Regions from separate parts of the Arthrobacter sp. 10T44 genome, predicted to be linked through region 1. Evidence: predicted binding sites of a transcription regulator. Region 1 holds the regulator's gene; the other holds the start of a gene.
The links. The regulator LexA, encoded in region 1, represses DNA repair genes until DNA is damaged. The targets are predictions, from matches to a motif close to TCGAACANNTGTTCGA.
Positions count from the first base shown of each region.

Region 2: AC1DBL_RS05730 (DUF6504 family protein) is a predicted target of LexA. The motif match lies at 2,079-2,094, and genes of this name have one in related genera.

Region 1 is NZ_JBFTGT010000012.1:46,532-54,223, forward strand. It holds gene priA (bifunctional 1-(5-phosphoribosyl)-5-((5-phosphoribosylamino)methylideneamino)imidazole-4-carboxamide isomerase/phosphoribosylanthranilate isomerase PriA) at 1-693, opposite strand, end outside; gene AC1DBL_RS16005 (hypothetical protein) at 790-948, opposite strand; gene hisH (imidazole glycerol phosphate synthase subunit HisH) at 949-1,707, opposite strand; gene hisB (imidazoleglycerol-phosphate dehydratase HisB) at 1,704-2,324, opposite strand; gene AC1DBL_RS16020 (histidinol-phosphate transaminase) at 2,392-3,510, opposite strand; gene AC1DBL_RS16025 (LysM peptidoglycan-binding domain-containing protein) at 3,612-3,956, opposite strand; gene lexA (transcriptional repressor LexA) at 4,407-5,156, shown strand; gene AC1DBL_RS16035 (ATP-dependent DNA helicase) at 5,413-7,548, opposite strand; gene hflX (GTPase HflX) at 7,541-7,692, opposite strand, start outside.
Region 2 is NZ_JBFTGT010000002.1:256,070-263,761, forward strand. It holds gene AC1DBL_RS05710 (hypothetical protein) at 1-836, shown strand, start outside; gene AC1DBL_RS05715 (VOC family protein) at 833-1,255, opposite strand; gene AC1DBL_RS05720 (chorismate mutase) at 1,270-1,596, shown strand; gene AC1DBL_RS05725 (hypothetical protein) at 1,612-1,998, opposite strand; gene AC1DBL_RS05730 (DUF6504 family protein) at 2,144-2,473, shown strand; gene AC1DBL_RS05735 (DNA polymerase III subunit alpha) at 2,470-6,015, shown strand; gene thrS (threonine--tRNA ligase) at 6,152-7,692, shown strand, end outside.

The DNA of each region.
Region 1 (7,692 bases):
GAGGGCCTTGCCGACGATGGCGCCCTCGACGCCGAGCGGCACGAGGGAGCGCAGGACCTTGAGGTCTTCGAGGCTGGAGATGCCGCCGGAAGCCACGACGGGTTTGCCGGTCTTCTCCACCATTTGGCGCAGCAGCTCCACGTTGGGTCCCTGCAAGGTGCCGTCCTTGGTGACGTCGGTGACGACGTAGCGGGCGCAGCCGGCCTCTTCGAGGCGGCCGAGGACCTCCCAGAGGTCGCCGCCTTCCTTGGTCCAGCCGCGGCCGGCGAGGGTGGTGCCGCGGACGTCGAGGCCGACGGCGATCTTGTCGCCGAAGCGCTCGATCACCCGCTGCGTCCACTCGGGATTCTCCAGCGCCGCGGTGCCCAGGTTTACCCGGGCGACGCCGAGCTCCAGGGCCTTTTCCAGGGACTCGTCGTCGCGCAGGCCGCCGGAGAGCTCGACCTTGATGTCCAGCCGGCCCACGACTTCGCGCAGCAGTTCGGCGTTGGAGCCTCGGCCGAAGGCGGCGTCGAGGTCAACGAGGTGGACCCATTCGGCGCCCTGTTCCTGCCAGTTGAGCGCGGCTTCCAGCGGCGTGCCGTAGCTGGTTTCGCTGCCGGCTTCGCCCTGGACCAGGCGCACGGCCTGGCCGTTGACGACGTCGACGGCGGGGAGCAGCTCGAGTACCGGCAGCGGGGTTTCGGTGGTCATCGTAGGGTCCTCACGGTGTTGGGGCGGCAGGTCGGGATAGGGAGCGTGCTTGCGGGCCGGTCAGTTTTCCGGCTGGGGCCAGTTTCCCGGCAGGGGTCAGTTTCCCGGCAGGGTCAAGAGCCAGGCGGCCAGCAGCGACATCCCGGCCAGGAAGTAGAAGACGATCTGGACCCACAGCGGGCTTTTCTGCTGGCGGAAGGACAAGGCGCCGCCGACCAGCAGGCCGGCGAGGCCCATCAGGACTAGGGACCACATCTAGGCGGTCTGTTCCGGGGTGCCGGCATGGCCGGTGCGGGCTTTGGCGCCGCCACGCAGGCTGTCGACCCAGTTGCGCAGCAGGCGCGCACCGGCGTCGCCGGACTTCTCCGGGTGGAACTGGGTGGCGCACAACGGGCCGTTTTCCACCGCCGCGATGAACGGGGCGCCGTGCTCGGACCAGGTAACGAGCGGGGCCGCCATGCGCGGCTGGATCACGTCGAAGTCCCAGTGCTGGACGCCGTAGGAGTGCACGAAGTAGAAGCGCTCGTTCTCGACGCCGGCGAAGAGCCGGGAGCCCTCCGGCACGGTGACCGTGTTCCAGCCCATGTGCGGCACGACCTCGGCCGGGAGGAGCTCGACCTTGCCGGGCCACTCCCCCATGCCTTCGGCGACGGTGCCGTGTTCCACGCCGGCTTCGAACAGGACCTGCAGCCCGACGCAGATCGCGAGCACGGGCCGGCCGCCGGCGACGCGGCGGCCGATCATGCGTACGGCGTCAACGGCCTTGAGCTCGTTCATGACGGTTTCGAAGGCACCGACGCCGGGGACAACGAGCCCGTCGGCGTTGAGCACGTCTTCGGGCTTGGAGCTGAGGATGACCTCGGCCCCGGCGCGTTCCAGGGCGCGGACGGCCGAGCGTACGTTGCCGGAACCGTAGTCGAGCACGGTGACGGTGGGCTTGCCCTCCGGCGAAGCCGGCTTCCTCTCGGCGTCGGGGTCGATGATGGCGCCGTCCCGGAGCACCTTGCCGGTCACAGTGCGCCCTTGGTGGAGGGAATGCCCTCGACGCGGGGATCCGGCTCCACGGCGGCCCGGAGCGCACGGGCGAAGGCCTTGAACTGGGCCTCGACGATGTGGTGCGGGTCCCGGCCGGCAGTGACATTCATGTGCAGGCAGATCCCGGCGTGCAGGGTGATGGCTTCGAAGACGTGCCGGGTCAGGGACCCGGTGAAGTGTCCGCCGATCAGGTGGTATTCCTGGCCGGCCGGTTCGCCGGCGTGTACCAGGTAGGGCCGGCCGGAGACGTCGACGACGGCCTGCGCGAGCGCCTCATCCAGCGGGACCGTGGCCTCGCCGAAGCGGCGGATGCCGGCCTTATTGCCCAGCGCCGTGCGGAGGACCTCGCCGAAGGTGATGGCGACGTCTTCGACGGTGTGGTGGACGTCGATGTGGGTGTCGCCCGTGGCCTTGACCGTCATGTCGATCAGCGAGTGCTTGCTCAGCGCGGTCAGCATGTGGTCGTAGAACGGTACCGAGGTGCTGATGTCCGAGACGCCGGTGCCGTCCAGGTTGATCTCGACCAGGACGGAGGATTCGCTGGTGGTCCGCTCCATGCGTGCGGTCCGGGCAGCGGCTGATCCGGTGTTGCTCATGTGGGTGTCCTTTGGATGTGGCGGGCGCCCGGCGAACGGGGCGGTGTGCGTGGGTCCTGGCTTAAGTCTAGGCGGACTGTACTTCGTGGCCGGTCAGGATCCGTTCCAGGGCTTCCAGAAACGCTGTGGTTTCCGTCTCAGTTCCGGCGGTCACGCGGAGGTGGCCGGGAATGCCGACGTCGCGGATGAGGACGCCGGCGTCGAGCAGACCCTGCCAGGTCTCGTGCGGGTTCTCGAGGCCGCCGAAGAAAACGTAGTTCGAATCCGAAGCGGCCGGCTTGAGGCCCATCCGGGTCAACTCCGTCACGATCCGGTCCCGCTGGCGCTTGATGTCCTCGACGTCGGCCATCAGCGCGACGCGGTGGTGCAGGGCGGCCAGCGCCGTCGCCTGGGTGATGGCGGAGAGGTGATACGGCAGCCGGACCAGCCGCAGGGCATCCGTCACCTCCGGCGCCGCCGCCATGTAGCCGAGCCGGGCGCCGGCCAGGGCGAAGGCCTTGCTCATGGTGCGTGAGACGATCAGCCGCTCCCGGCCGGGCAGCAACGCCAGGGCGCTGGGCGTCCCGTCGTGGGCGAACTCGTGGTAGGCCTCGTCGACGATGACGATGGTCTGGCTTGCTTCTCCGGCCTCGTAGACCGCCTCGACCACGTCAAGCCCCAGGCCTGTGCCGGTGGGGTTGTTCGGCGAACAGAGGAAGACGACATTGGGCTTCAGCTCCCGGACCTGGCGGGCCGCCGAGTCGGCGCTCAGCCCGTAGTCCTCGGCGCGTACACCGACGATGTATTCGGTGTCTGTGCCAGCGGCGAGCAGCGGGTACATCGAGTAAGTGGGAGGGAAGCCGAGCGCGGTCCGTCCCGGGCCACCGAAGGCTTGGAGGATTTGCTGCAGTACTTCGTTCGAACCATTTGCTGCCCAGATGTTCGTGGCATCCAGTCCGTGGCCGAGATACTCGGCGAGGGCTTCCCGCAGTTCGGTGAACTCGCGGTCCGGGTAGCGGTTCAGTCCCGCAGCGGCCTCCGTCACGGCTGCGGCGATGGCGGCGCGGACGTCCGCCGGGACTCCGTGGGTGTTTTCGTTGACGTTCAGCAGGATGGGGACATCCAGTTGGGGCGCACCGTAGGGGCGCAGTCCCCGCAGATTGGTCCGGAGGGGCAGTCGGTTGAGGCGCTCTAGCTGGTCAGTCACTTGCCCAGTTTAAGTGAGACCCGGCCCCGCCCCGAAACTGTGACCGCGAAGGGCCGCCCGGCGGCACCGATGGCCCGGCGCGCCACTCGCCCGGGTAGGGCTTACTTCGAGGGTACGTAGAGCTGCTGGCCGGGGAGGACGCGGGCGGCTCCGAGGTTGTTGAGCTGAACGATGTCGGCGACCACGTCACGGGGGTCGCGCTCCGGGGCGACGGCACCGGCGATGGCCCAGAGGGACTCCCCCGGCTGGACCGTGACGGTGACCGTCGGGGTGAGCGAGAGCTCCGCGGCCGAATCGGCGGCCTTGGCCGGAGCATTCAGGAAGCCGGACAGTGACAGGACGAGGACGGCCAACAGAACCAGCGGCAGCCCGAAGAAGACGAACCGGCCGCGGCGGGTCAGCCGCAGCCGAGCCTGCCGGGCTGGTGCCGCGGGTGCGGCCTCCATGGGGATGGAAACCAGCGAACCGGAAATAGCGCTTACTGCTGACATGAGCTGAGCCCTCCTGGACCTATCTGTGCCACTGGAAATACCTGTGCCGCCCGGCGTACTCCTCGTACCTGCCGCCAACCGGCCTAACCTTCAAACGCAAAACCTTGAATGCGAACCATCGAACCCGAAACTTCGAACACAGAACCGAAACCAGCGGACCGGACTACGGGTGAAGCTTCGAACACATATTCGAACTTTGCTGTTCCTGTTTTAGCACTTATGAACGAACATTGTCGAGACTCGCTAGAACAAATGTTTGAAAAACCTTGTTGGCTGGCCTACTTTTGAATCACAGGACAACCACTTGTGTTGATGAACATCAGTTGATCAGCGGGGTCTGACATTTTCAGCTCGGCAGGTCCCGGTAGCCACAGCGGCCGGGCGGAATGGAAAGGCATGGCGAACATGGCAGCACAAGCCGCCGGCGGGAGGGCTTCCCAGCGCAGCCCCCAAACCGGCCGGGCGCCGAAAAGCCTGACCGTCCGGCAGAAAAAGATCCTGGAGACCATCCAGCGTTCCGTGACGGACAACGGTTACCCGCCCTCGATGCGCGAGATCGGCGACACGGTCGGGCTCGCCAGCCTCTCCAGCGTCACCCACCAGCTCTCGCAACTGGAAAAGCTCGGCTACCTGCGGCGCGACCCCAAGCGGCCGCGCGCCATGGAAGTCCTCATGCCGCTGACACTGGATGAAGGCACGACCAGGATTTCCGGCGTGGAGAAGTCCAGCGGCCTGCGGGCTGTCGGCGGCCTCGCCGTCTCGGAGCTTGCCAGCGCCACGGACACGGCCATGGTGCCGTTCGTGGGCCGTATCGCCGCCGGCGGGCCGATCCTGGCCGACCAGGTGGTGGAGGACGTGATGCCCCTGCCGCGCCAACTGGTGGGCCACGGCGAACTGTTTATGCTCCGGGTGGCAGGCGATTCGATGATCGACGCCGCAATCTGCGACGGCGACTGGGTCGTCGTCCGACGTCAGAACGATGCCGTCAATGGGGATATCGTGGCCGCCCTGCTCGATGACGAGGCAACGGTCAAGACGTTCCGCCAGCGGGACGGCCACACCTGGCTGCTCCCGCAGAACACCCAGTACGAGCCGATCCTCGGCGACCATGCCGTCATTATGGGCAAGGTCGTCTCGGTGCTGCGCTCCCTGTAGCGCCCCTGCCACACCACTCTCCGGCCGGCCCATCTCCCGGCAGCTCGAAGGCCCCGTCCGCAGTTCCGGACGGGGCCTTCTGCGCTCCCGCCCGGTTCTTGGCACACTGACGGCGCGCCCGCCCGCGCGGTGCCGCGGTGACCCGGCAGTGCCGGTCCCGGGCGCGGAAAAAGCGGGCGGGAACGCAAGCGCCGGCCCACATACCCCCGGCCCGGCCACGGCCGGCGGCAGCCTGCGTGGCGGGCCGCTTCACCGGTTACGTGGCGGGCTGCTTGGCGGGGCTCTCCTTGGCGAGGCGTTCCAGGGCGGCCAAGGCCACCGAGGTGTCGGTAGTGGGCCAGAAGGGGGGCAGGGCGGCCCGCAGGAACGCTCCGTACCGTTCGGTGGACAGCCTGGAATCGAGGACCGCCACCACGCCCTTGTCCGACGTCGAACGGATCAGCCGGCCGGCGCCCTGGGCGAGGCGGATGGCCGCGTGGGTCGCCGAGACGCTCATGAAGCCGTTGCCGCCGGACTGGGCCACAGCCCGGGAGCGGGCGGTCATCAATGGATCGTCTGGCCGCGGGAACGGGATCCTGTCGATCACTACCAGGCGGCAGGAGTTCCCGGGCACGTCGACGCCCTGCCAGAGCGACATGGTGCCAAAGAGACAGGTGTCGGGCTCGTCGGCGAACTGCTTCACGAGCGCGGTCATGGTCGACTCGCCTTGGCAGAGAATGCTCAGGCCCAGCCGGGGACGCATCGCTTCGGCCGCCTCCTCGGCGGCGCGCCGGGAAGAGAAGAGACACAGGGCGCCGCCGCCGGAGGCACGGATCAGCTTCTCGAGCTCATCGAGGGCTTCCGGGGATGTTCCCCGGCCGGGCTTGGGCAGGTGCTTGGCAACGTAGAGGATGCCTTGCTTCGGATATTCGAAGGGCGAACCGACGTCGACGCCCGTCCAGCTGGGTGCGCCCGGGCCCACTAGGCCGAGCCCTCCGGCCGCCGGCTCGAAAGCCGAACCGATCGCCAGGGTTGCCGATGTCAGGACGACTGTATGGTCGGCGAACAGTCCCTCGCGGAGCCGACCGGCGACGCTGAGCGGGGCGATGTTGATCAGGGCCGGCGCGGAGTCATCGGGCTGCGAGTAGCCCTGTTGCGGGTCGAAGCTGCTGTTGCGGGAGAACCAGACCACTTCGCGGTTCTCCTTGGCGGCCAGGAGCCGTTCGCACAGTTCCAGGATCACCATCAGCCGGGACCGCGCAAGCTGCCGGCCGCCGTCGGCCGTGTTGGCGCTGTCCCCCTTTGAGTCGGAGAGCGCGGCGCGGCAGGCGTCGCGCAGCTGGTCCACGCAGTCGAGCTGTTCGCTGTTCAGTCCGTTCGGCATCAGGCCGCTGGGAACGCCCTCGATGGCGAGTTCAAGGTTGGACGCGGCGTTGTTGAGCGCATCCACCGTGATCCCGGTGTGCTTGCGGGCGCCGGAGGCGGCGGCGTGGACCATGGCCACGGAGAGCTGGCCGGACACGGCGCCCGTGACCCGGTCCTGCAGTTCGTGCGCCTCGTCCACCACCACGACGTCGTATTCGGGCAGCACGGCCAGGCCCTCGAAGGCGCTGACGGCCAGCATGGCGTGGTTGGTAACCACCACATCGGCGTCGGCTGCGTTCTGGCGGGCGAGTTCGCTGAAGCATTCGGCGGCGAGCGGGCACTTCTGCGCGCCCAGGCACTCCATGGAGGTAACGGAGACCTGCCGCCAGGCACGGTCGGTCACGCCCGGCATGAGCTCGTCGCGGTCCCCGGTCTGGGTGTCCTCGGCCCATTCGCGGAGCCGGACCACTTCCTTGCCGAGTTGCGAGGACGGGCCGCCCATCGCGGCTGCGAAGTGCGGCACCGAGGTGTCCTCGCCGAGGGAGAACAGTTGGCCCTCGGACGGTTCCTCGGAGGGGAAGCCGCCTTCGAGCTTATGGCGGCAGACATAGTTGGACCGGCCCTTGACCAGTGCGACCTTCACCGGCCGCTCCAGGGCCGGGGTGATGGTCTTGAGCAGCCGGGGCAGGTCCCTGCCGACAATCTGGGTCTGAAGTGCCAGGGTGGCGGTGGAGACAAGGGTGGGCTTGTCGCTGACCAGCGAGTGGGCGATCAGCGGAATCAGGTAGGCCAGGGATTTGCCGGTGCCGGTGCCGGCCTGGACCAGCAGGTGGTCGCCGGTCTCGATCGCTCGCGCCACCTGCCTTGCCATTTCGTGCTGGCCGTCGCGGCTCTGGCCGCCCATGCCGGCGACCGCCCGGTCGAGCAGTTCAACCACGAACTGCTCGCCGGACGGGCCGCTTTTAACCTTGGCTTTATCCGGGCCGCTTTGGGACGGCGCGCTTTCGGAAGGACCGGCCGCCCCCTCGGCCACCGCTGGTTCAGTCATTGCTGACGAAGGAATCCAGTTCGGCCGCGAGCCCCTCGCGCACCATCACCACGGCTCGGGTGCCGGTCTCCTCGTGGTCGAGGCTGATGATCTCGGCGTCGGTCTCGTGCAGCTTGCTGAGCAGGTCCCCGCGGTTGTACGGGA
Region 2 (7,692 bases), on a different contig from region 1:
TCGGCCAACGCTTTCTCGACGACAAGATCAAGGTTAGGCATGTCTTTGACGGGCCTATCCTTGGATGGAACTCGAACGTTGGGGTAGGGCCGGCTGCGTCTGAGCTGCCTCGCTGGATAGATTTTCAGCCCGCAACCTACTTTCAGCACATCGCAACGGACCAGCTTGCGCTCCACGACGTAAGCCAGGCCGGTCGTTTCACCGAAGACCACGGACGAAGGCTTTTCATTACCCGACGCGGGGCGCTCAGGGACTTCCACGACTCATGGCTTGTAAACGTGGTGGGGACCTCAGTCATGGCATTCACGAGCGATGGCAAGCTGCTCATAGTGGATCAAGGAATTCATAACCTAAACAGCGGCGGTCAGTTGGCTCCGAGTGGCTCGGGTGCGCTGGAGCCCAAGGATTTTCAGGGCCGCGCTTCGCTTCCCTTGGCGGAACTGGCGGCCAACGGGGCCAACCGTGAGTTGCAGGAAGAAGCTGGAGTTCTGGCCAATGAGATCCAAGAGAGCTACTTCCTAGGCTTCGGACGCTGGCTTGAAAAGGCGGCGCGTCCCGAACTCATGACATTGAGTTTGCTCTCCGTGGACTCGCACGTTCTGGAACAGCGGATGACGGGGAAACTCGAGAGACCGTTCGTTCGCGGACGGACATTCACCAGGCTTGTGGGTGAACCGAGCGAATGGGGATCGTCGCCGGAAACAATGCTCGAGCCCCAGTACCGGGGAAGACTCTCCCTGCCGCTTTCAGTGGGGCTTGCCCTTTTGAAAGAATTCGTCGCAGCGGGCGGCCCGTCTGCAGAAGTGTTTTCGAGCCAGGTCATCGGCGGCGACTAGACCGTGACCTTGCCGCCGGCGTCGACCGTCCAAGTGGGGTTGAAGGCGACCTCCCAGCGGAAACCGTCCGGGTCCGCGAAGTAGCCCGTATAGCCGCCCCAGGGCTGGGTCTTCGGCGCGGCCACGACGACGGCGCCGGCGGCCTCCGCCTGGCGCATCGCCTGGTCCACCTCGTCAGCGCTGCCCACGTTGTGGCTCAGGGTGATGCAGGGGATGCCGGCCGGGGGATCGGTGGCGGCCTCGGCCTGCATCTGCCCGGCGTCCCAGAGCGAGAGGATAAGCCCGTGGTTGACCTGCAGGAAGAGCACCTCGCCGGAAACCTCCCGGTGGACCGGCCACCCGAGGCCCTCCACGTAGAAGCGGCGCGAGGCGTCAACGCTGCGGACACCCAATGAGATGAAGTCGACTCGTGGTTGCATCGTTCGATACTGTCATGCACATGTCCACACATCACCGTGACGCCAAAGACGCCCAGGCCGATAAGGAACAACTCGCCGCCGTGCGGGTGGCGGTCGACGAGGTGGACGAACAGATCGTCGCGCTGATCGGCCGGCGCGAACGGCTTATCCGGATTGCCGGCACCCTGAAGGCGGACAGTGCCGAGGTGCGGGCGCCCGGCCGCGTGGAGCGGGTCCTAGAACACGTCAAGGCGACGGCTGAGCAGAAGGACATCGACACCGAGATCGTCGAACAGACCTACCGGGCCATGATCGATGCCTTCATCCGGCTTGAGCTGGACGTCTACAAAGCTTCCAGCTAGGGCTGGTCGACTCAGCTAGAGCGACTCTTCGACGGGCACGTTGGCCTGGTACTCCCGGCCCTCACAATCGCTGTAGGCCGTCATCAGATGGCCCTTGGCCAGCCCCATCACCGTGCTCAGCGGAAAGTTGCCGGTGATGGTGTTGCCGGAGTGCTCCACACCCTTGAGGTCGAAGTTCTCTTCCGTGCCGTCATGGCTGAAACAGAAGAAAGAAACTGCCTCGCCGTTCATGAACTCGATTTCCATCCGGCGCTGGTGCGAATGGTCCGGGGTGGCCGCCACGAGCCCCACCACATAGGCCCCGGAACTCGGGATATTCCCGTCTATATCGAACTTCGCCACCAAGGTTGAATCCTTGGCGGCGATGCTTACGTGCTTCAGGAGTGCGCTATGGGAGCTCATAGCTCAATCCTGCTACCTGCGCTTGCGTCCGTCCACCCCCATCTAGGTTTTGTCCCGGGCCCGGCGTAGACTTGAATTGTTCGAAGATATATTCGAATACCCTCTCAAGATTCTTGCCAGAGGTCAGCGTATTCCGGGAGGCACCATGGGGATGTTCAGCGAGTCGGTGGACGTCGCGTGCACCCCGTCCGGCCAGCCGCTGTCCCTTGCCTGGGGCGGCCGGCACTACGACGTCTGCGCCGAACCGGTCCGCTGGTTTGAGCGGCGGCAGTGGTGGGCCGAGGAGCAGCGGGCTCCGCTGGGCAGCGGCCCGGGACTGGTGGACCACGAGATCTGGCGGATCCAGGTCCGGGACGCCGGTAACCCGGAGGACACCCTCACCCTGGACCTGAGCCGTCATCTGGGCAGCGGTCGCTGGCGGCTGCTGCGGATCCACGATGCCCTGCGCACTATCAGGAAGCCCGAGTCGGCATGAGCTTCACCCACCTGCACGTTGCCACCGCCTTCAGCGCCCATTACGGGGTGTCCTGGCCGGAGGAACTGGCTGCTGCCGCCGCCGCGGACGGGGCCACGGCGCTCGCCTGCACGGACCGTGACGGGCTTTACGGCACGGTCAAGCACCTGAAAGCCTGCATGGCGGCAGGGCTTGACCCAGTCGTGGGGGTGGACCTGGCAGTCTTCGACGACGACGGCGACCTCCGAACCCAGCTCGGCGGCCGCGTCGTCGTACTGGCGCACGGGCACAACCGCGGCGCCGGCTACCGGGCGCTGTGCCGGCTGGTCTCCGACGCCCACGCCCGCACCACGGGCAAGGCCGGAGGAACGGTGCCCGTCGCCGTGACCAGGGCGGAACTGGCCTCCCGTGCCCTCGACCCGCAGACCCTCGAACCGGTGCTGACCGTGCTGATCGGCCCGGACTCCGACGTCGGCCGCGCGATGGGCGGCCGGCGCTACCTCCGGCCCCGCACGCTCTTCAAGCGCTGGCTGGACGCCATGCCGGCGGGAACTCTCGCCGCTGAGGTCGTCTCGCAGCTCAGCCCGCCCGGCGAGCCGCTGAGCACGGCCCACGCGGTGCGAATGCTCAAGCTCGCCGCGGAACACGCAGTCCCCGCGGTGCTGAGCAACGCCGTGCGCTACTGTGCCGAGGACGGTGCCGCGACGGCGGACGTGCTGGACTCCGCCCGGACACTGAAATCCCTTCCCGAGCTCTCCGCCGCGCCGCAGCTGCAACCCAACGGGCAGGCCTGGCTGAAATCCTCCGCGCAGATGCTGCGGCTGGGCCAGGAAATCATGCACGCCGCCGGCTACGGCGCCGCGGACCTCAAGAGCCTGCTGGCACACACCGAGGCGCTCGCGGACCGCTGCCGGATGGATCCGGTCACGGACATGGGATGGAAGCAGCCCGTGGTCCCGGAGGCCTCGGTGATCGGAATTGCGGGGGACCCGCTCGTGGAACTCACGCAGCGCTGCGAGGCCGGCATCAGCCGGCGCTTCCCCGGGATCGCCGGCAAGCCAGCCGAAGAAATGCGCGCCCGGCTGGAGCACGAACTGCGGATCATCGACAGTCTTGGTTTTGCCTCCTATTTCCTGACGGTGGCCGAAGTGTCCCGGATGATCCTGGACATGGGGGTCCGGGCGGCAGCCCGCGGCTCGGGCGCCTCCAGCCTGGTCAACTTCCTGATCGATGTCAGCCAGGTCAACCCGCTGCAGCACGACCTCATCTTTGAACGATTCTTGTCCCGGGACCGCGCCACCCTGCCGGACATCGACATCGACGTCGAAAGCGCCGAACGGCACAACGTCTACCGGAGGATCTTTGAGCGCTTCGGCTCCGAACGCGTCACGCTGATGAGCATGCAGAACGGCTACCGCGCCCGCGGGGCCGTCCGCGACGCCGGCCTGGCCCTCGGCATGGACGGCGGCGACATCGACGAGATCGCCAAACAGCTGTGGCGGTTTTCGGCCCGGAACTTCCGTGAGGCCCTGGTGGAGAAGCCGGAGCTGAAGGAATTCGCCGGCCGGGTGGAGCAGCGGGACTTCACCGAAAACCAGCAGCTGGACCTGTTGGTGGACCTGACCGAACGGCTGGACCGGCTGCCGCGGCACATCTCGATGCATCCCTGCGGGGTCATCCTGGGCGATGCGACACTGCTGGACCGCACCCCCGTGCAGCCCAGCGGCCTGGGCCTGCCGATGAGCCAGTTCGACAAGCACGACATGGATCCGATGGGCATGCTCAAGCTCGATGTCCTTGGCGTCCGGATGCAGAGTGCCATGGCGTTCGCGGTCCGGGAGGTGATCCGGCTGCACCCGTCCAAGGCCGAGGTGGTGGCGGCCGGCCGCCACCCCGCAGGCCCGGACGGCTCCGGCCCGGACTACATCGCAGCCGACGGCCGCATCGACCTCAACGCCGTCCCGCTCGACGACGAACCCACCTATGAGCTGATCCGCAGCACCCACACCCTGGGCTGCTTCCAGATCGAATCCCCGGGCCAGCGGGAACTCATCGGCAAGCTGGCGCCCCGGGAATTCAACGACCTCATCATCGACATCTCGCTGTTCCGGCCGGGGCCGATGAAGTCGGACATGGTCCGGCCCTTCCTGGAACACCGGCACGGCTTCGCGCCGGAGGTCTACCCGCACCCGGACCTCAAGCCGGTGCTGCAGGAGACGCACGGCGTCACCGTCTTCCATGAGCAGATCCTCAAAACCTTCGACGTCATGACCGGCTGCGGGCTGGCCCGGGCCGATGAATTCCGGCGGGCCCTCGGCAACGAGGTGCTCGAGGGACGGGTGGAGGAATTCTTCCGCCGCGAAGCCCGGGCCCGGAACTACACCCCCGAGGTGGTGGACAAGGTCTGGGGGACGCTGAAAGCCTTTGGCAGCTTCGGCTTCTGCAAGGCCCACGGCGCCGCCTTCGCCGTGCCCACCTACCAGTCCGCCTGGCTCAAGACCCACCACCCCGAAGCCTTCCTGGCCGGGCTCTGGGAACACGACCCGGGGATGTACCCCAAGCGGCTGCTGGTGGCCGAAGCCCGGCGGCTGGGGATCCCCATCCTGCCGCTGGACATCAACCGCAGCCACGCCGAATACCGGGTGGAACGGGTGGACACCGGCCCGAACCGGGGCAAGCTCGGCATCCGGCTGAGCCTGAACGGCATTTTCGGGCTTTCCGGGGCCGAGCTGAAACGGATTGTGGCCGGCCAGCCCTATGATTCCCTCGCGGATCTGCGTGCCCGCACCCGGCTCAGCAAGCCGAGCATCCAGCGCCTGGCGCAACTGGGCGCCTTCGACTCGCTGCACCGCTCCTCCGGCAGCACCGCCAACCGGGCCGACCTGGTCCAGCACCTGCAGCAGCTGCAGGGCAGGCCGCAGCGCAAGGGGGTCGAGGTCATCGAGGGGCAGTTGGCCTTGCCGCTGGGCGACGTCGAGCTCAAAAACCTGAAGGGCGGCCTGCCGGCCCCTACGCTGGTGGAAACAGTGCGCGCCGAACTGGACCTGTTGGCCCTGGATGTCAGCGGACACCTGATGGACAGCCACCGCCCCTTGCTGGACCGGCTGGGCGTTACGACGGCGGACAAGCTGCTGGGACTGCGCAACGGTACCGAGGTGCTGGTGGCCGGGGTGCGGGTGGCCACCCAGACCCCGCCGATGCGCGGCGGCAGGCGGGTGGTGTTCATCAGCATCGATGACGGCACCGGCTGCGTGGACTCGGTCTTCTTCCATGAGGCCCAGGAACAGTCCGGTCCGCTGCTGTTCGGCACCCGGCTGCTGTTGATCCGCGGTACCACCCGGCGGACCGGGCCGCGGGGCATCAGCGTCAGCGCCTCGATGGCCTGGGACCTCAGTCGGACCGAGACGCTGCCCTTCCCGGCGCCCGCCGCCAACCGGACGGCTGCTGCCGAGCCTGGCGCCGGCGGAGCTGCCGCCCCCGCGCAGGGCCGTCCTGAGCACCCGGTCCAGGGCCCGCTGGACGGGATCCGCCGGACCCTGGCCATCACCGGGTTCTCCGGCTAAGCGGCGGCAAAACGCCTGTCGGCCGGCGGCCTGCCGCGTTGGTTGGCCTATCCGGAACCCGATAGCATGGACGAGGCTGGCTGTGGTCCCCGTACGCCACAAGCTACGAAGCCTTAACTTTGAATAGGAGACACCCGTGTCAGATGCCCAGCAGATCACCCTTATCGTCGACGGCGAAGAGACCAAGGTGACTACCGGGACCACCGGCGCGGAACTCTTTTTTGAGCGCCGCGACGTCGTTGTGGCCCGCGTCAACGGCGAGCTGAAAGACCTGGACCAGCCGCTGCCCGAGGGTGCGGCGATTGAAGGCGTCACCATCGATTCCCCGGACGGCCTCAACGTCCTGCGCCACTCCACCGCTCACGTCATGGCCCAGGCCGTGCAGCAGTTGCGCCCCGACGCCAAGCTCGGCATCGGCCCGTACATCACCGACGGCTTCTACTTCGATTTCGACGTCGAGGAGCCGTTCACCCCGGAAGACCTGCGCCAGCTGGAAAAGATGATGCAAAAGATCATCAACCAGAACCAGAAGTTCGTCCGCCGCGTCGTCTCCGAGGACGAGGCCCGCGAAGCCATGAAGGACGAGCCCTACAAGCTGGAACTGATCGGCCTCAAGGGCGCCGGCTCGGACGCCGACGGCTCCAGCGTGGAGGTGGGCGGCGGCGAGCTGAGCATCTACGACAACGTGGAGCGCAAGGAAGGCGCCACCGTCTGGTGCGACCTGTGCCGCGGCCCGCACCTGCCCAACACCAAGCTGATCTCCAACGCCTTCGCCTTGACCCGCTCGTCGGCCGCCTATTGGCGCGGCAGCGAGAAGAACAAGCAGCTGCAGCGCATCTACGGCACCGCCTGGCCCACCAAGGAAGCCCTCAAGGCCTACCAGGAGCGGATCGCCGAGGCCGAGCGCCGCGACCACCGCAAGCTCGGCGCCGAACTGGACCTGTTCTCCTTCCCGGACGAGCTGGGCTCCGGACTGCCGGTGTTCCACCCCAAGGGCGGCATCATCCGCAAGGCTATGGAGGACTACTCCCGCCAGCGCCACGTCGACGCGGGCTACGAGTTCGTCTACACCCCGCACATCACCAAGGGCCACCTCTACGAGGTCTCCGGACACCTGGACTGGTACCGCGAGGGCATGTTCCCCCCGATGCACATCGACGCGGAACTGAACGAGGACGGCACCGTGCGCAAGCCCGGCCAGGACTACTACCTGAAGCCGATGAACTGCCCGATGCACAACCTCATTTTCCGCTCCCGCGGACGCTCCTACCGCGAACTTCCGCTCCGGCTCTTCGAATTCGGCTCGGTGTACCGCTACGAGAAGTCCGGCGTCGTGCACGGCCTCACCCGCGTCCGGGGCATGACCCAGGACGACGCCCACATCTACTGCACCCGCGAGCAGATGAAGGACGAGCTCACCAAGACGCTCAACTTCGTCCTCGGCCTGCTCAAGGACTACGGCCTGGAGGACTTCTACCTGGAACTCTCCACCAAGGACCCGGAGAAGTCCGTGGGTTCGGACGAGGTCTGGGAGGAAGCCACCCAGACCCTCGCCGAGGTGGCGCAGGAGTCCGGACTGGAACTGGTCCCTGATCCGGGCGGAGCCGCCTTCTACGGCCCGAAGATCTCGGTGCAGGCCCGCGACGCCATCGGCCGGACCTGGCAGATGTCCACCAT